DNA from 4 places in the Pseudomonas sp. PP3 genome. Region 1 is predicted to be linked to each of the others. Evidence: predicted binding sites of a transcription regulator. Region 1 holds the regulator's gene; each other region holds the start of a gene.
What was found. Region 1 encodes FliA, which starts transcription of late flagellar genes. Its sites were predicted from a motif close to CTAAAGTTTNNNNNNNNNNNGCCGNTAA; they were not measured.

Region 1 (4,682 bases):
ATCGGCGCCGAAGCTCATTAATGGTGTGCTCCTACAGGTCTAAAAACCCAAAAAACCTAAAATTCTAAAACGCTAAAATCCCAGGCTGGATAACAAATCGTCCACATCGTCCTGACCGGACACAACGTCTTCTCTTTTATCGGCATGAATCTGCGGACCTTCACCCTGAGAGAGATGTTTTTGTGGATCTTTTTCTGCAAGCATCGCTTCACGGTCATGTTCGATGCCCGCAAAGCGGTCCACCTGGCTGGCCATGAGTACGAGCTTGAGCAGGTTGCTTTCAACTTCGGTGACCAGTTGGGTCACACGCTTGATCACTTGACCTGTGAGGTCCTGATAATCCTGGGCCAGCAGGATGTCGTTGAGGTTGCCCGACACGGCACGGTTGTCTGTGCTGCTGCGTGCCAGGAACCCGTCGACGCGCCGGGCCAGTTCGCGGAACTCTTCAGCGCCGACTTCGCGACGCATGAACCGCCCCCAATCCGTGCTCAAGGCCTGGGCTTCGTCGGCCAGGCTGTTGACCAGCGGCGTGGCGTTTTCCACCAGGTCCATGGTGCGGTTGGCCGCGGCCTCGGTCAGCTTGACCACATAGCCCAGACGCTCGGTGGCGTCGGTGATCTGTGACACCTCCTCGGCTTGCGGCATGTGCGGGGCAATCTGAAAATTGACGATCGCGCTATGCAGCTCGCGGGTGAGCTTGCCCACTTCCTGATACAGGCCGCGGTCACGGGTCTGGTTGAGCTCATGGATCAATTGCACAGCATCGCCAAACCTGCCTTTTTCAAGGCTCGCGACCAGTTCGACGGCGTGTTTTTTCAGGGTCGATTCAAAATCGCCCTGCGAAGATTCGTTATGCCCCATAGCTCCCCCGTGGCGCAGTTCAACCGATGCGTTCGAAAATCTTCTCGATTTTTTCTTTCAACGCCTGGGCCGTGAAGGGTTTGACCACATAGCCGTTTACACCGGCCTGGGCCGCTTCGATGATCTGCTCGCGCTTGGCTTCAGCGGTCACCATCAGCACCGGCAGGTGCTTGAGCTTTTCATCGGCACGCACGTGGCGCAGCAGATCGATACCGGTCATGCCAGGCATGTTCCAGTCGGTCACCAGAAAGTCGATGCTCCCGCTGTTGAGTACCGGAATGGCGGTAGTGCCATCGTCGGCCTCGACCGTGTTGGTGAACCCAAGGTCACGCAACAGGTTTTTTATGATCCGCCGCATCGTTGAGAAGTCATCAACGATGAGGATTTTCATGTTCTTGTCCAATTCGACCTCCAAGCAGACTAAAACGCGCCCAGCACCTGGACGCGCCATTTCAATCAATCTGGCAAAGCACTCAATGACTGTCTGGAGTACAACGAAGCGAGACCGGCGCGGTTCATCACCCCACCAGCCACGTCGCAGTGCCCCCACACTGCCTTCAGCGCGCTCGCCACTCTCCCAAACGCCCCCGCAAACGGGCTGCGCACTGGCTATGTAACTGGCTGACCCGAGATTCGCTGACCCCCAGGACCTCACCGATTTCCTTGAGATTCAACTCTTCGTCGTAGTACAGCGCCAACACCAGTCGCTCACGCTCCGGCAAATTGGCAATCGCGTCCGCCAGCGCTGCCTGAAAGCGTTCATCTTCCAGATCGCGTGACGGCTCGAGGTGAGCACTCGCGCCATCCTCGTGCAGCCCTTCGTGTTCGCCGTCCTGCAACAGATCGTCGAAACTGAATAAACGGCTGCCCAGGGTGTCGTTCAAAATCCCGTAGTAATCGTCGAGACTCAATTGGAGTTCGGCCGCAACTTCGTGATCTTTAGCGTCACGGCCGGTTTTAGCTTCAATCGAGCGGATGGCGTCGCTGACCATGCGGGTATTGCGGTGGACCGAGCGTGGCGCCCAGTCGCCCTTGCGCACTTCATCGAGCATGGCGCCGCGGATGCGGATGCCCGCGTACGTCTCGAAACTTGCGCCTTTGCTGGCGTCGTATTTGGTCGAAACTTCCAGCAGGCCAATCATCCCGGCCTGGATCAAGTCTTCGACCTGGACACTGGCCGGCAGACGCGCCAGCAAGTGGTAGGCAATGCGTTTGACCAGCGGCGCGTAACGCTCGATCAGCTCGTACTGCGCATCGCGTGCCGATTTCTTGTAGAGGTTGTAGCCGCTGGCTGTCATAGCACGGGTCCTGCCGTTTGTTGCACGAGGCGCTCGACGAAGAACTCCAGATGCCCGCGCGGGTTGGCGGGCAGCGGCCAGGTGTCGACCTTCTGCGCGATCGCCTTGAAGGCCAGCGAGCACTTGGAGCGCGGGAACGCTTCGTAAACGGCACGCTGTTTTTGCACGGCCTTGCGCACGCTTTCGTCATAAGGCACGGCGCCGACGTATTGCAGGGCGACGTCGAGGAAGCGATCCGTGACTTTGGTCAACTTGGCGAACAGGTTGCGCCCTTCCTGCGGGCTCTGGGCCATGTTGGCCAGGACGCGGAAGCGGTTCATGCCGTAGTCGCGGTTAAGCAGTTTGATCAACGCATAAGCGTCGGTGATCGAGGTCGGCTCGTCGCAGACCACCAGCAACACTTCCTGGGCCGCACGGACAAAACTGACTACCGAGTCACCGATACCCGCAGCGGTGTCAATCACCAGCACGTCGAGGTTGTCGCCGATGTCGCTGAAGGCCTGGATCAGGCCGGCATGTTGCGCCGGGCTCAAGTGAACCATGCTCTGGGTGCCGGACGCGGCGGGAACGATGCGGATGCCGCCCGGGCCCTGCAACAGGACGTCGCGCAGCTCGCAGCGACCTTCGATCACGTCGGCCAGGGTACGTTTGGGTGTCAGGCCCAACAGAACGTCGACGTTCGCCAGCCCCAGGTCGGCGTCCAGCAACATGACGCGCCGGCCAAGTTCAGCCAAAGCCAGGGACAAGTTCACTGACACGTTAGTTTTCCCGACGCCACCTTTGCCGCCGGTCACCGCGATCACCTGTACGGGATGCATGCTGCCCATGTTATTTCTTTACCTTGTCTTGCATAGACGGAGGCCACATTACTGGCTGCGCGTTCGTAAACCGAACAATGCATGGCAGACCATCGATGTAGGTACAAAAACTATTCATTGTTACCTCAGCCTACCTGTTTGGTGGGGCTGTGGTAGATATCAGCGAACATGTCAGCCATGGCTTCTTCGCTGGGTTCTTCCTGCATTTGCACGCTGACGGCGCGGCTGACCAGTTGATGACGACGCGGCAGATGCAAATCATCCGGAATCCGCGGGCCATCAGTCAGGTAGGCCACCGGTAATTCATGGCTGATGGCCAGGCTCAGCACTTCGCCCAGACTTGCCGTTTCATCCAGTTTAGTCAGGATGCAGCCAGCAAGCCCGCAGCGCTTGTAACTGTGATAAGCGGCGGTTAGAACCTGTTTCTGGCTGGTGGTTGCCAGGACCAGATAATTTTTTGATTTTATGCCTCGTCCGGCCAGGCTTTCGAGCTGCATGCGCAGAGCCGGATCGCTGGCCTGAAGGCCGGCGGTATCGATCAGCACCACGCGCTTGCGCAGCAGGGGTTCCAGCGCTTGCACCAGCGATTGCCCCGGATCAACGTGGGTCACCGGCACATTGAGAATCCGACCGAGGGTCTTGAGCTGCTCCTGGGCACCGATGCGGTAGCTGTCCATGCTCACCAGCGCGATATTCTGCGCGCCGTACTTGAGCACGTAACGGGCAGCCAGTTTGGCCAGGGTGGTGGTCTTGCCCATGCCGGCAGGGCCGACCATGGCAATCACCCCGCCCTCTTCCAGCGGCTCGATTTCCGGCGTGGCGATCATCCGCGCCAGGTGCGCCAGCAACATGCGCCAGGCCTGACGGGGTTCTTGAATGTCGGTGATCAGCGCCAGCAGGTCGCGAGACAACGGCCCGGACAAACCGATACGTTGCAGACGACGCCAGAGGTTGGCCTGGCCCGGGCTGCTGCCTTGCAGCTGATTCCACGCCAGGGAGCCCAGCTGTACTTCCATCAGCTCGCGCAGGCTGTTGAGCTCGAAACGCATCGAGTCAAATACCCGGGAATCCATCGCGGCCGCCGGAGCCGGAGCTGGCGCAGGGCGACGAGGCTCGGCGTAGGTCGGCTCGATCAGCGGCTCGGCTGCGGTGAGCGGCAAACCGGCGAACAATTGGCGATTGGTGGCGTTGTCGCTTTCGCCGTCGCTGCGCAGGCTCAACTCGGCCTGGGCGGTGACGATGCGCGACTGGGTCTTGCGCAGCTCGTCTTCGAGCTCCATGTTCGGCACGCGTGGCGCCAGCGCCGACAGCTTGTAATCCAGGGCAGCCGTCAGCTCGACACCACCGGCAATGCGGCGGTTGCCAATGATGGCCGCATCAGCGCCCAGCTCATCACGAACCAGTTTCATGGCCTGACGCATATCGGCGGCGAAAAAACGCTTAACTTGCATAAACCACTACCTCAGCCGTTGGGCCCTACTGTCGCAACGATGGTCACTTGCTTGTTGTCAGGGATTTCCTGATAAGCCAACACGTGCAAACCCGGGACTGCCAGTCGGCCAAATCGCGAGAGCATCGCGCGGACCGGACCGGCCACCAGCAGAATCACCGGTTGACCTTGCATCTCCTGGCGCTGCGCTGCATCGATCAGCGAGCGTTGCAGCTTTTCAGCCATGCTTGGCTCCAGCAGAACGCCCTCTTCCGA
Region 2 (4,682 bases), 180 kb from region 1:
CAACCAATCATTTCGCCTGGTAAATGATCCCCGGGCTGCACTGGACCATCTGGTAATGATCCGGCAATCCGTTCAGCGCCTCGGAGGCACCCAGGAACAGATAACCACCGCGCTTCAACGTGCTGTGAATGCGCAACAGGATGTCCTTCTTCACCTCAGCAGAGAAGTAGATCAGCACGTTGCGGCAAAACACGATGTCGAATTTGCCCAGGCTCGCGTAGCTGTCCAGCAGGTTAAAGGAGCGAAATTCAACCCGGTTCTTGATCGGCGCCTTGATCGCCCAGCGTCCTGGCCCTTTCGGGTCGAAGTAACGCTGCAAGCGTTCCGGTGACAAACCACGGCCGATGGCCAGGCTATCGTACTCGCCGGTCTTGCAATTGTTCAACATGGTGCCGGAAAGGTCGGTGGCAACAATCTGCACGCCCATCTTCAATTGCCCGGCATTGACCCGCTCGAACTCGTCGATGGACATCGACAGCGAATACGGTTCCTGCCCCGACGAACACGCCGCCGACCAGATCCGCAGACGCTGGCCGGGACTGGCCTTGATCGCCTCGGGCAGCACCTTGTTCTTCAAGACTTCAAACGGATAGGTGTCACGAAACCACAGGGTTTCGTTGGTCGTCATCGCGTCCACCACCATCTCGCGCAAACCACTGCGCGGCTGCGTCTGGATACGCTGCACCAGCTCACCCAGGGACTTGATGCCTTGCTGCTCCATCAGTTTGTTGAGACGGCTCGAGACCAGATACTGCTTGTTTTCACCGAGCAAAATGCCACAGGCTTTTTCCAGGAATACCCGGAACTGTTCGAAATCCAAATTACCCGTAGACAATGCTGCCGCCTCTTAAATCGTGTTGACTGCCGGGGGCCAAACGCCCCTAGCTGATATCTGCTGCTTTGATCCGGTCAACTACCCGGGATGCCAGGTCATCAGGTCGGAATTTGGCCAGAAAGTCATCGGCACCGACTTTCTTGACCATCGCCTGATTGAACACACCGGACAACGAAGTATGCAGGATGATATGAAGCTTTTGCATGCGAGGGTCGTTGCGGATCTCGGCCGTCAGCGTGTACCCGTCCATCTCCGGCATCTCGATGTCGGAAATCATCATCAGGAACTCTTCTTCCGGCTTCTTGCCCTCGTCGACCAGTTTGCGCAGGTAATCCAGCGCTTGCCGACCGTCGTTCAACGCCACCACTTCCACACCCACCGTCTGCAGGCAACGCGTCACCTGCTTGCGCGCCACCGACGAATCGTCGACCGTCAGCACGCGCAAAGAAAGCGCCTTGTGCTGGGTTTCGACATCCACCACGCCAGCCGAAATCGCTTCCGGTGTCGGTGCGACTTCCGCCAGCACCTTCTCGACGTCGATGATTTCCACCAACTGATTGTCGACCCGCGTCACTGCCGTCAGGTAGTGATCGCGTCCCGTCCCCTTGGGTGGCGGATGGATCTCCTCCCAGTTCATATTGACGATGCGTTCCACCGAGCGCACCAGGAAACCCTGGGTCTTGGTGTTGTACTCCGTGATGATCACGAAGGGATTGTTCTTGTCCTTCAAAGCACCGGAGCCGGTCGCCATTGCCAGATCCAGGATCGGAATGGTCGCCCCCCGAATATTTGCCACGCCGCACACGACAGGACTGGATTTGGGCATCAGCGTCAGTTGGGGGCATTGCAGCACCTCCCGAACCTTGAACACGTTGATCCCATACAGCTGCTGGCCGTCGAGACGGAACAACAACAGCTCAAGGCGATTCTGCCCCACCAGTTGCGTGCGCTGGTTCACCGAATCCATTACACCAGCCATGCCCAGACTCCTACACCAACGCTAAGTGTTGTTGCGACGCACATTCATCTCTAAACGGCACGGCGCTTGCTTTTTATCTTTCTATGAACACAGAACCGACATTTTTTCGACGCCTGATCACACCCTGCCGCCAATGGCTCGGTGTGCTCGCCGCTGCTTGCCTGTTCAACGCTGGCAGCCCTGCCCTTGCCGACACAGTTACCTTGCCTGACATGCTTATCGGCGTCACTCAGGGCTTTCTTGAGTTCACCGTAGAAGACTATCTGGCTACCAGTCAAACGGAAGGTCGCTACGAGATCCAGGTCAACCAGCTCGATCCACGCCTGCGCATGCCGATGTGCGACAAGGAATTGACAGCCACTCTGGAGAGTCCGGCCAAGCCGTTGGGCCGGGTAACGGTCAAGGTCCGCTGTGAGGGAACATCCCCGTGGACTGTCTTCGTACCCGCTCAAGTTCGCCTGTTTCGCGACGTTGTGACCACCACCCGGCCCCTGCGCCGTGCCGGTATTGTCGAACCCGCGGACGTCACCTTGCGTGAGCGCGATGTCAGCCTGCTCAGCCAGGGCTATTTGACGTCTTTGGATCAGGCGATCGGTCAGCGATTGACCCGACCAATGGTCAACGACCAGGTCATCAGCCTGGTGCACATCGAACAGGCGGAAGTCATCCGCAAAGGCGATCAGGTGGTGATTACCGCCCGCAGTGGTACGCTCAGCGTGCGAATGCCCGGCGAAGCACTGGCCAACGGTGGCTTGAGCGAACAAATCCGGGTGAAAAATCTCAATTCAAATCGAGTGATCAAGGCGCAAGTCATCGCGCCGGGGCAGGTCGAGGTGTCCATGTAGGGCGCTCTGCTTGTGCAGATGTGGCGCTAACGGAGGCTGTTCCCTAAACTGTGCCCTATGCAGGGCAAGCGCTGGCGCGCGCAAGCTCATTGATAATTGAGCCTAAAGTTTTTCCGGGTATGGCCGAAAACATGGCAAGCGTCCAAATTCCCAGAGGTTTTTTTATCATGGTCATCGATTTCAGCCGTTTGAACAGCTCCTCGTCACTCACGGGCAGTACACGTACCAGCGTTGCCAAGGAAACCGCCGATGCCGGCAAATCCGCGCCGCTGAATACCCCGGCCGAACAGGCCAGCACCGTCACGAGCGGGGAATCGGTACATCTCAGCAATGAGGCTCAACAGTTGCAGAAGGTCACTGATACGCTGCGCGATCAGCCAGCTGTCGACAAAGCCCGGGTGGCCGAGTTGAAAGCAGCGATTGCCGATGGCAGCTATAAAGTCGACAGCAACCGTGTAGCCAGCAAACTGCTCAACTTCGAAGCCCAGCGCTAGGCCACGGCCGGCGCGAGGCTTTTGGACGCTTAAACCCCAAGGCCCGCCATGCACGACACTAATTTACTGCAACTGATCACCGACGATTTTGCTCCGGCGCAACAATTGCTGGAGCTACTGCGCACCGAATCCCTTGCCTTGCATGGTCGCGACATGAACCTGCTCGAAGGCATCCTGGCGCAGAAGCAGGCATTGATCATCTTGCTCGAACAGCATGGCCGCAAGCGCAGCGAAATTCTTGCCAGTCTCAATTTGCCCACCAACCGCAGTGGTCTGGAGCAACTCGCCAGCCAGTCCAGCGTTGGCGAAGCGTTGCTGGCGCAAAGTGATGTCCTCACCGACCTTCTGTCCCAGTGCCAGGCCGCCAATGCCAACAACGGTCAGTCGATCGTGGTTCAGCAGGTCGCCACGGCCACCCAGCTGAAAATCCTTACCGGCGGCGAACCTCCAGCGCTCTACGATGCCAGCGGAACATTTTCCAAGCTTGTGAAACCGCGTCCGCTCAGTCAGGCTTGAGCCCATCGATGAGCGTGCTCTATCAAGACGCGAAACATGCTGGCAATATGCTGGCTAGTCGTAGTCAAAATTTGTCTGGAGATTGATTAACCGTGTCCAATGCCTTAAATGCGGAAGATGCTCCGCAGCCACCCAAGGTGCTCAGCACGCCCCTGGAAATCTCCGGCAACCTGCGCCAGCTGCAAGAAAGTCATGACCCGCTGATCATCACGTTCCATGAGCGCACCCAGCGCTTCCAGAGCTATCTGGTGGACATCGACCGTGAAAGCAACATGATTGCCCTGGACGAAATGATCCCCCGTGACGGCGAGCGCTTTCTGCTGGCCGGCGAACCCTTCAAGGTCGAAGGCTTTCACGAGGGCGTACGCATCGCCTGGGAAAGCAATGGTCCGCTGACCATCGACGAAACCGGTGGCGCTCGTTGCTACCGCGGCACGCTGCCCGATGAAGTGGTTTACCACCAGCGCCGAAATGCGTTCCGCGCGGCGCTGAAGCTGGCCCAACTGGTCAACGTTGACCTGGACGGCGAAAAACTCAAGGCCCCTATCAGCGGCAAACTGCTGGACATTTCGGCTACCGGCTGCAAGTTGCGCTTCGAAGGCGACATCACCGGCAGCCTGCAACTGGGTCAGGTCTATGACCGCTTCTCGGCCGCCCTGCCCTTCGGCAAAATGACGGCCCCGGTCGAACTGCGCTACCTGCACTTCGAAGAAAGAATCTCCACGACGTTCGCCGGTGTTCGCTTCCATAACATGAGCGGGCTGGTGCAGCGTCAGGTCGAGCGATTCGTCTATCAATTGCAGCGCGAAGCACGCCGCTTCGACAAAGACGATTTCTGATAGCAACGCATCAATAAAAACGGGCAGTCCCTCGCGGTGACTGCCCGTTTTTTTTTGGCTGAAGGTTAAGGCCTGGCTTCGGTGAAGCTCTGCTCCCTCCCCGCATCCGGATCTTCTGGCGGAGTATCAGAGGGTGACTCGGGATCGGGCGTCGGCTCAGGGGGAACCGGGTTC
Region 3 (4,682 bases), 2.3 Mb from region 1:
AGGTACTGGCTGAGGATAAACAAACGCTCTTTCATTGGGTGTCCTTAAAAACCTTAAAGCTCGACAGGCGTGTCAGGGTGATTGCCCCATTCGCCCCAGGAACCGGCGTAGCCTTTGACCCGCGGATAACCGAGGGACTTGGCCACCAGATAAGTGAAGCCCGACCGGTGATGGGTCTGGCAGTGGGTAATGATTTCTTTGTCCGGCGTGATGCCGAGTTTTTCGAGGATCTGCGGCATGTCAGTGCGTATACGCAGTTGGCGCGCCTGATCCATGCCCGCCGTCCATTCGAAATTGACCGCGCCGGGGATATGCCCGGCCTTGGCCGCGAGCACTTTCTCACCGGAATATTCCAGCGGTCCGCGGGCATCCCAGATCGCCAGGTCAGCGGCGCCGAGACGGCTTTGCAGGTACTCGCGTGTAGCGGTGGGTTCGTCGTGCAACGTCAGGGCAACCGGGCCGCCCACGGCTGGCGGGATCTGGATCGACATCGGCAGGCCTTCAGCCAGCCAGGCCGACAGGCCGCCGTCTATATAGTGGTACTTGCGGTGGCCGATGACATCCAGCAGCCAGATAAAGCGACCGGCCCAACCGCCGCCTTCGTCGTCATACACCACGTAGACCGCGTCGGGGTTATGGCCCAGTTCACCGAACAACGCTTCCAGCGCCGCTTGCGGCGGCATCAGGCCCGGCGCAGGTGCCTGACCGAGTTGCGTGCGCTTGGGGTCGACAAAACGCGCACCGGGAATGTGCCCTTCGGTGTAGCGGGCACTGCTGGTCAGGTCCACCAGAATCAGTTCGCGGGCGTCGAGGCGAGGGAGCAAGTCGCTCGGCTCGATCACCAGCGGCAAGCCAGAGAAGTCAGACATGTGAGGTCTCCAGGGCACAAAAAGGGAAGATTGTAACGCAGCCTCACTGGCCGCGGTGGCTAAAGCTGTGCAGGGCTTTCTCGATGCATTGCGCAGTTTTGCCAAAGGCTTGTACGGTAATTTCCGAAAAAGGTCCGCCGCCCTGATCCGCCACGACAATCATGATCACCCGGCCATTGTTGACCAGCGAGCGCAGCATCAGGTGTTCGCCGCTGAACTGTGAGCGCAGGCTGTTGGGCAGCAGGGCGGAAAATTGTGCGTTGTTGTCTGGTGTCAGGCGCACCTGGGCCTGTTGCGCGAGCAGTCGTTGCAGGACGCTGCTCTGACTGACCACGAAATTCAGCCCGGCCGCTTCTTTCGGCAACCCGGCGGTCTGGTGCACCCGCAGGTTGGCGTGGGTGCGATCGGCCATCAGGATCATTACCCGGCGCATGCCGCACGCGACCAGCGCGTCACGGGCCGAGGTGGTCAGGTGCATGGCGTTGGTGAAACGACTCGGCTCGACCAGCAGTTCGGCACATTGCCGGCGCCACCGGGCCAGGTCATCAGCGGTCGGCGCCGGGGCCGGAAGCAGTCCGGCGTGAACGCGATGCGTGCCCCACGGCCAGAGCAACGCAACGGCAGGGTGCCAGAGGTCGGGCATGGCGTGATGGCGGGCGCTGTTGGCGGCCTGCTGGTGCAATTGTTGTTGCACCTCATCCATGGGTATTTGCAGGTAGAGGCTGGTGAGGTACTGCCAGCGCTCGCTGTGCGGGCTGTCCCAGGCCTGTTGCGCCGAGAGCGCCAGCCCGTTGGCCAGCAGCACCGTGTTGGCCGGCTGGTTGAGCCAGCGGCGCAAGGTCGGATCGTCATCGAGGCGATTTTGTTGGCGCAACGGATGTTCGCTGTCGCGGGCAATGCGCAGCACTTTGACCAGTTCCCGCTGCTCGGTGAGCAACAGTTTATAGCCTTGCTGCACCCAGATCGGCAGGCGCCAGGTATCCACCAGGGCCAGGCCGATTTCCAGCAGCCGTGCGCCAAACAACTGCTTTTCGACTTTGCGCGCTGACTCACCTTTATGGATGACCCGCAGTTCCCACTCTTCGAGCAGTTGCGGGTGCGTCAGTGCCAGCGGCCAGAGCGGCGACAGAAACAGCAGGCTGCCCCAATGAATATCCTGCCACAGGCGTGCGAGGCGGCTGGCGAAAAAACCGTTGGCCTGTTGCGTCGCGTGTTGGCTGATCATCTGCAGCTGACGCAGCGCCTTGGGAATCTCGGCCATGGGTTTGGCGGGCAAGCGTGCGAGCAATTCTTCGGTGCGTTTCAAGCCGAGGCGATTGATCGCCACCTCAAGGTTTTCCGCCGGCTCGGTCATGCTGCCGTGGGTGTGGCGGTTGGCTTCGCGGATCACGCTCAAGGCCAGGGCCGGGCTGTCCTGCATCAAGTCGGCGATATCACGCAGGGAGCTGCGACTGTCGCGCAGCGCCCGGCAGACACGGTCGTGACTGGCCTGCGGAACCGGCAGGCGCACGCCATCCAGAAGCTTGACCCAGTCTTGGAGAGTGGTTGGTTTTGGGGTCGGGACGTTCGTTTCGTTAACCATGTCTGGAGGCGATCATCGTCTGCATTACCTACGCCCGGAATGGGTCAAATTGGCTTTTCGCCTGAACTGGCTATAGTCTGGCGCAGTTTTGCCGATAAGTAGAAGAAGAGATTTTTTAACTTCCGAATATGACCTTGAACCCGACTCAGTAAGTGCTCTCCTACCTATGGCTAAAATAATCGGCATCATCGTCGTATTCGCGAGCGTGCTCGGCGGATACGTGCTCTCCCACGGCAAAATTGCCGCCCTGATCCAGCCTTTCGAGGTGCTGATCATTGGTGGTGCGGCCCTCGGTGCATTCCTGCAGGCCAACCCCAGCTACATGACCATGCACGTGCTTAAGAAGTCGCTGAGCATGTTCGGTTCGCGTTTCACCCACGGCTTCTACCTTGAAGTGCTCGGTCTGATTTACGAGATCCTCAACAAAAGTCGTCGTGAAGGCATGATGGCCATCGAAGGCGACATCGAAGATGCCGCCGCGAGCCCGATCTTCGCCAAGTACCCGACGGTCCTCAAAGACGAACGCATGACCGCATTCATCTGCGATTACCTGCGCATCATGTCCTCCGGCAACATGGCTCCCCACGAGCTGGAAGGCCTGTTCGACATGGAACTGTACAGCCTCAAGGAAGACCTCGAGCACCCGTCCCACGCGGTGAACGGCATCGCCGACGCCATGCCAGGTTTCGGTATCGTCGCGGCGGTATTGGGGATCGTGGTGACCATGGCCTCCCTGGGCGAGGGCGATCAGAAATCCATTGGCCTGCACGTCGGTGCGGCATTGGTGGGTACCTTCTTCGGTATTCTCGCCGCCTATGGTTTCTTCGGCCCGCTGGCCCATTCCCTGGCCCACGATGCCAAGGAAGAACTGAACGTCTACGAAGCCATCAAGGCGTCGCTGGTCGCTTCGGCTTCCGGCATGCCGCCATCGCTGGCGGTGGAGTTCGGACGCAAGGTTCTGTACCCGGCGCACCGTCCTAGCTTCGCCGAGCTGGAACAAGCGGTTCGCGGTCGTTAAGTTATGGAAAATAACCAGCCGATAATCATCAAGCGCGTCAAGCGCATCGCCGGTGGGCATCACGGGGGCGCCTGGAAAATCGCCTTCGCCGACTTCGCCACGGCGATGATGGCGTTCTTCCTGGTGTTGTGGCTGCTGTCCACGGCAACGCCGGAACAGAAGATCGCCATCGCCGGTTACTTCAAAGATCCGATCGGCTTCTCCGAAAGCGGTACGCCGTACATCATCGACCTGGGCGGTACGCCGACCCTGGCGCCGGAAAACACCCTCAACCCCGAGGTGAAGTCCCAGCCGCAGCCGGACAAGGTGACGGTCGACGCCGAACAGGTCGAAGGCATGGCCGAAATGGTCGAGAAGGAGCGCCTGGAACTGTTGCTGCAAGAACTGCAGAACAAGGTCGAAGAGAACCCGCAGCTGCAGAAATTCAAAGACCAGATCATGTTCGAGATCACCCCGGACGGCTTGCGCATCCAGATCGTGGACGCGGAAAACCGGCCGATGTTTGACTCGGGTTCTGCGCGGCTGAAATCGTATTTCGAGGACATCCTGCTAGCCATGGCCGACACCATCAAAGCGGTGCCGAACAAGATCAGCATCAGCGGCCACACCGACGCCAAGCCGTACAGCGGCACTGGCGATTTTGGGAACTGGGAACTCTCGTCCAACCGTGCCAACGCCGCTCGCCGAGCCCTGGTGGCGGGCAGCTATCCGGATGCTCAAGTGGCGCGGGTGGTCGGTTATGCCTCATCGGCCCTGTTCGACCGCGAGCACCCGTTCAACCCGGTCAACCGTCGCATTGACATCGTGGTGCTGACCAAGAAAGCCCAGCGTGCCATTGAAGGTTCGCAAGGTGCGGAGCCTGCTCCTGATGCACCGCAAGGTTCAGCCGCGCCAAGCGCCACACCGGCTGCACCGGTCGACCCGAATGCGCTGCCGGCGGACAAGGAACCGCTACCGGCCCACGAGCTTCGCGAGCGCCTGAACCTGTTTGATGATCCTGCGCCGAAACCGGCTGAGCCAGCCAAGCCGGCTGACGCGCCCAAGCAGTGATGTCGAGTCCTGAACAGGTCTACTCCTGTTTCAGGACTCGCCCCCCAGTACCCACGTATCTAACGTCGCCCCCCAAAACTTTCAGATCCCCCCAGTCGATAGCGGTTGTGCGGACAAATCTGCATCCAAAAAAGGAAGCCTCCTACATACAAGCTGTTTCATA
Region 4 (4,682 bases), 350 kb from region 1:
CGCCGCTCGCGAGCATTGCCATGTCGCGTCTTGGCGCGAAGGCAGTTTGCTGCTGATCGTGACGGACGGCCATTGGGCCACTCGTCTGCGCTACCAGCAAAAACGCCTGCAACGGCAACTGCAGATGTTCGACGAGTTCGCCAGTCTCACGCGAATCCTGTTCAAGGTGCAGCCGCCGACCGTTCAGCAAGGTGCGGCCGGACACACCATGGATTTGTCCAATGACGCGGCGGCGACCATTCAAGCGACGGCCGATGGCATCAGTGATCCGAACCTGCGGGCGGCGCTGGAGCGATTGGCGGCGCATGCCCGGCCCAAGGTTTAACCGCCAGATCAAAAGATCGCAGCCTGCGGCAGCGCCCACTGGGGGAACTGCCGCAGGCTGCGATCTTTTGCATTCAGCGGCGTTTGTTGCCACCTAATAAAGACCCCATCAAGCCGCGCACCAACTGGCGACCTATCTGATTCGCCGCCTGCTGCATCGCGGACTTCAGCGCCTTACCCGCCGCCGTGCCGAGAAACTCCCCAGCCTGCTCGGTGAAGCTTGGCTCTTGCGCAGCCGGTTTGCCCGGTGCCGCCTCGGGCTCTGGCGCCAGTCCTTTGCGGCCCATCAGCACCTCATAAGCCGACTCGCGATCAATCGGCTTGTCGTACCGCCCCTTGCACGGCGAACCCGCTATCAGCAGCGTACGCTCGGTCTCGCTCAATGGCCCGATTCGCGATTGTGGCGGTGCTACCAGCACGCGCTGGACCCTCTCTGGCGTGCCCTTTTCCTGCAACGTGCCGACCAGCGCCTCACCAGTACCCAGCTCTGTCAGCACCGACAGCGCGTCGAACGCCGGGTTGGGCCGGAAACCGTCAGCCACCGCCCGCAGGGATTTCTGCTCCTTGGCGGTGAACGCGCGCAAGCCGTGCTGCACACGCAAGCCAAGCTGTGCCAGGACATCGTCCGGCAGGTCGCCCGGCGACTGGGTAACGAAATACACACCCACGCCTTTCGAACGAATCAGCCGCACCACTTGTTCCAGCCGATCCTGCAACGCCTTGGGGGTGCCGGTGAACAACAAGTGCGCTTCGTCAAAAAACAACGCCAGCAACGGTTTGTCCGAATCGCCGCGCTCCGGCAATTGCTCGAACAGTTCGGCCAGCAGCCACAACAGGAATGTCGCGTAGACCTTCGGCGCTTCATGCACCAGCCGACTGGCATCCAGCAGATGAATGCGGCCACGCCCGTCGACCGTCGGCTGCAGAATGTCTTCGAGTTGCAGCGCCGGTTCACCGAACAGCGCCTCGGCGCCCTGCTGTTCGAGTGTCGCCAGGCGGCGCAGCAGGGCCTGGCTGGAACCGGTGGTCATCAGCGCCGCATCATCGCCGAGCAGCTCCGGATGGTCCTTCAGGTGATTGAGCAGTGCCTTCAGGTCTTTCAGGTCCAGCAGCAACAAGCCTTCGCGGTCGGCGACCTTGAACGCGGCGTACAGCGCCGACTGCTGGCTGTCTGTCAGCTCCAGCAGGCTGCCCAACAGTAACGGCCCCATTTCGCTCAAGGTTGTGCGCAATGGATGACCGGATTGCCCATGAATGTCCCACAAGGTCACCGGATAAGCCTGAGGCTTGTGGTTCAGCCAGGGCATCCCGGCGATTCGCTCGGCGATCTTGCCCTGGGGATTGCCGGCGGCGCCCAGGCCACACAAGTCACCTTTGATATCGGCGGCGAATACCGCTACGCCGGCATCGCTGAAAGCTTCGGCCATGCGTTGCAGGGTCACGGTCTTGCCGGTCCCCGTTGCCCCCGCAATCAAACCGTGGCGGTTGGCCAGGCGCATGGCCTGGGCGATAGGTTGCCCCGAGAGATCGGCGCCGATAACAAGTTGCAATGAATCAGGCATTTGGTCACCCATGGTTAAACTTTGATCGATCACTGCCGATATCAGAGGCTGAACTGCGTTGATAATCCGCTAGGGCGAGGACGGAATTTTCAACCTGATTTCACCGTCGCCCGTGACGTGTTCCTTTTATAAAAGCACGCCGTGGGCATTGAGACCTTATCGGAGCCTCAATCCATGAATAAAAATATGCGCTTCAGCCATAAAATCCTGCTTGCCGCCGCCCTCATCGTTACTGCTGTTTTCGCTTCATTTACTTTGTATAACGACTACAAGCAACGTAATGCGATCCGTAATGACCTGGACAACTACCTGCATGAAATGGGCAGTGTGACTGCCAACAACATCCAGACCTGGCTGAACGGAAGCAGCCTGTTGATTGAAAATCTCTCACAAAACGTAGCTCTGAATGCGGACACGAGCAACATTACCAAGCTGCTCGAACAGAAGGCGCTGGCCTCGGCCTTCATGGGCGTCTTTATGGGCAGCGCCGATGGCGTCTTTATCATCCGTCCGGACGCCAGGATGCCAGAGGGTTTTGACCCCCGCATCCGGGATTGGTACAAGAGCGCCCAGCAAGCAAGCGGTTCGGTATTGACCGAACCCTACATCGATATGGCCACCGGTCAACAAGTCATTTCCATCGTCCACCGCGTATTCAAAGACGGTCAAAACATCGGCGCACTCGGCGGCGACCTGAGTATGCAAATGATCATAGACAGCCTGAACGCGCTGGACTTTGACGGCATGGGCCATGCCTTCCTGGTCAACGCCGACGGCAAGATCCTGGTGCACCCGGACAAAACGCGGGTCATGAAATCCCTATCCGAGGCTTACCCGGACAACACCCCTCGCATCAGCAGCGAATTCAGTGAAACCGAGGTCGATGGCAAAACCCGCATCGTCACGTTCACCCCCATCAAAGGCCTGTCTTCGGTCAACTGGTACATCGGGCTTTCGGTAGACAAAGACAAAGCCTTCTCGAAGCTCAGCCAATTCCGCACCTCGGCAATCATTGCGACCATTATTGCGGTAGCGATAGTCATCGCACTGCTGGGCATGCTGATTCGTCTGCTGATCCAGCCGCTGCACGTCATGACCCGCGCCATGGCCGACATTGCCGACGGCGATGGCGACCTGACCAAACGCCTGACCATCGTCAACAACGATGAATTCGGTGCCCTCGGCACGGCGTTCAACCGTTTCGTCGAGCGCATCCATGGCTCGATCCGCGAAGTGTCTTCGGCCACCGGCCAGGTCAACGAAGTGGCCTTGCGTGTGGTGGCCGCCTCGAACTCATCAATGTTCAACTCTGACCAGCAGGCTTCGCGCACCAGCAGCGTGGCTGCGGCAATCAACCAGCTCGGCGCCGCCACCCAGGAGATCGCCCGCAACGCCGCGCAAGCGTCGAACCAGGCCACTGACGCCCGCCACCTGGCCGAAGACGGTCAACAGGTTGTGGATCGCAGCATTGCCGCGATGAACCAGCTGTCGAGCATGCTCAGCGCCTCGAGCAGCAACATCGAGTCGCTGAACAGCAAGACCGTGAACATCGGACAGATTCTCGAAGTGATCACCAGCATTTCCGAGCAGACCAACTTGCTGGCGCTCAATGCCGCCATCGAAGCGGCGCGGGCCGGTGAAGCCGGGCGCGGGTTTGCGGTGGTGGCCGATGAAGTGCGCAACCTCGCGCACCGCACCCAGGAGTCAGCGCAACAGGTGCACACCATGATCGAGGAACTGCAAGTGGGTGCGCGCGAGTCCGTCAGTACCATGAGCGACAGCCAGCGTCACAGTCAGAACAGCGTCGACATCGCCAATCTGGCGGGTGAGCGTTTGGGCAGCGTGACCCAGCGAATCGGTGAAATCGACGGCATGAACCAGTCGGTGGCGACCGCAACCGAAGAGCAGACGGCGGTGGTCGAGTCGATCAACGTCGACATCACCGAAATCAACACGCTAAACCAGGAAGGTGTAGAAAACCTGCAATCGACGTTGCGGGCGTGTTCGGACCTGGAACAACAGGCGGCGCGGCTGAAGCAGTTGGTCGGTAGTTTCAGGATCTAAGGCGCTTTCACCGGCCCCATCGCTGGCAAGCCAGCTCCTACCGGGATCTTTGTGACACTGGAGATCGACTGTAGGAGCTGGCTCGCCAGCGAAGGCGGCCCGCAACCCACCGCAAAAACTCCGTTGTTCCCCTACCCTCCAAACCCCAACCGAACATCTATTCTTCATTAAGGTCAACCCATGGAGAGCAACGGACCGGAGGAGTGTTCATCGTGCATATCGCTGACATAACCATGTTTTACGCCCCTGCCAGCGGTGGCGTGCGCACGTATCTGGATGCCAAACATCATCGTCTGTGTACAAGGCCCGGCATTCGCCACAGTTTGTTGATCCCCGGGGCGGTTTTCAGTGAACAAAACGGCGTCTATACCGTTCCGGCGCCCGCCCTGCCTTTCGGCAAGGGTTATCGATTCCCTCTGCGTCTCGCCCCCTGGCGCAATGTCCTGCAAGACCTGCAACCCGAACTGATCGAGGTTGGCGACCCTTACCTCACCGCTTGGGCAGCCCTCGACGCACGCCGTCAACTGGATGTGCCCGTGATTGGTTTCTATCACTCGGACCTGCCCCTGCTGGCCAGCAACCGCATGGGCAACTGGGTGACCACCAATGTCGAAGCTTATGTCAGCAAGCTTTACGGCAACTTCGACCGGGTGCTCGCGCCCAGCCAGGTCATGGCCGACAAGCTCACCCATCTCGGGGTGAAAAACGTTTTCGTCCAACCCTTGGGCGTCG

Region 2: flgM (flagellar biosynthesis anti-sigma factor FlgM) is a predicted target of FliA. The motif match lies at 2,762-2,789, and genes of this name have one in related genera.
Region 3: motA (flagellar motor stator protein MotA) is a predicted target of FliA. The motif match lies at 2,522-2,549, and genes of this name have one in related genera.
Region 4: KHO07_RS05995 (methyl-accepting chemotaxis protein) is a predicted target of FliA. The motif match lies at 1,901-1,928, and genes of this name have one in related genera.

What each region holds. Positions count from the first base shown of each region.
Region 1 covers NZ_HG995459.1:1,645,875-1,650,556, reverse strand. Annotated here, with positions in the region: gene KHO07_RS07650 (chemotaxis protein CheA) at 1-18, opposite strand, end outside; gene KHO07_RS07645 (protein phosphatase CheZ) at 73-861, opposite strand; gene KHO07_RS07640 (chemotaxis response regulator CheY) at 881-1,252, opposite strand; gene fliA (RNA polymerase sigma factor FliA) at 1,419-2,159, opposite strand; gene fleN (flagellar synthesis regulator FleN) at 2,156-2,986, opposite strand; gene flhF (flagellar biosynthesis protein FlhF) at 3,103-4,428, opposite strand; gene flhA (flagellar biosynthesis protein FlhA) at 4,440-4,682, opposite strand, start outside.
Region 2 covers NZ_HG995459.1:1,466,742-1,471,423, reverse strand. Annotated here, with positions in the region: gene cheR (protein-glutamate O-methyltransferase CheR) at 8-835, opposite strand; gene KHO07_RS06810 (chemotaxis protein CheV) at 882-1,814, opposite strand; gene flgA (flagellar basal body P-ring formation chaperone FlgA) at 1,898-2,659, shown strand; gene flgM (flagellar biosynthesis anti-sigma factor FlgM) at 2,827-3,153, shown strand; gene KHO07_RS06795 (flagellar protein FlgN) at 3,202-3,669, shown strand; gene KHO07_RS06790 (flagellar brake protein) at 3,762-4,508, shown strand; gene KHO07_RS06785 (MFS transporter) at 4,574-4,682, opposite strand, start outside.
Region 3 covers NZ_HG995459.1:5,805,507-5,810,188, reverse strand. Annotated here, with positions in the region: gene asd (archaetidylserine decarboxylase) at 1-35, opposite strand, end outside; gene KHO07_RS26365 (rhodanese-like domain-containing protein) at 54-869, opposite strand; gene KHO07_RS26360 (HDOD domain-containing protein) at 913-2,451, opposite strand; gene motA (flagellar motor stator protein MotA) at 2,618-3,469, shown strand; gene motB (flagellar motor protein MotB) at 3,473-4,519, shown strand.
Region 4 covers NZ_HG995459.1:1,294,803-1,299,484, reverse strand. Annotated here, with positions in the region: gene KHO07_RS06005 (DciA family protein) at 1-325, shown strand, start outside; gene KHO07_RS06000 (helicase HerA-like domain-containing protein) at 399-1,886, opposite strand; gene KHO07_RS05995 (methyl-accepting chemotaxis protein) at 2,061-3,950, shown strand; gene KHO07_RS05990 (glycosyltransferase family 1 protein) at 4,154-4,682, shown strand, end outside.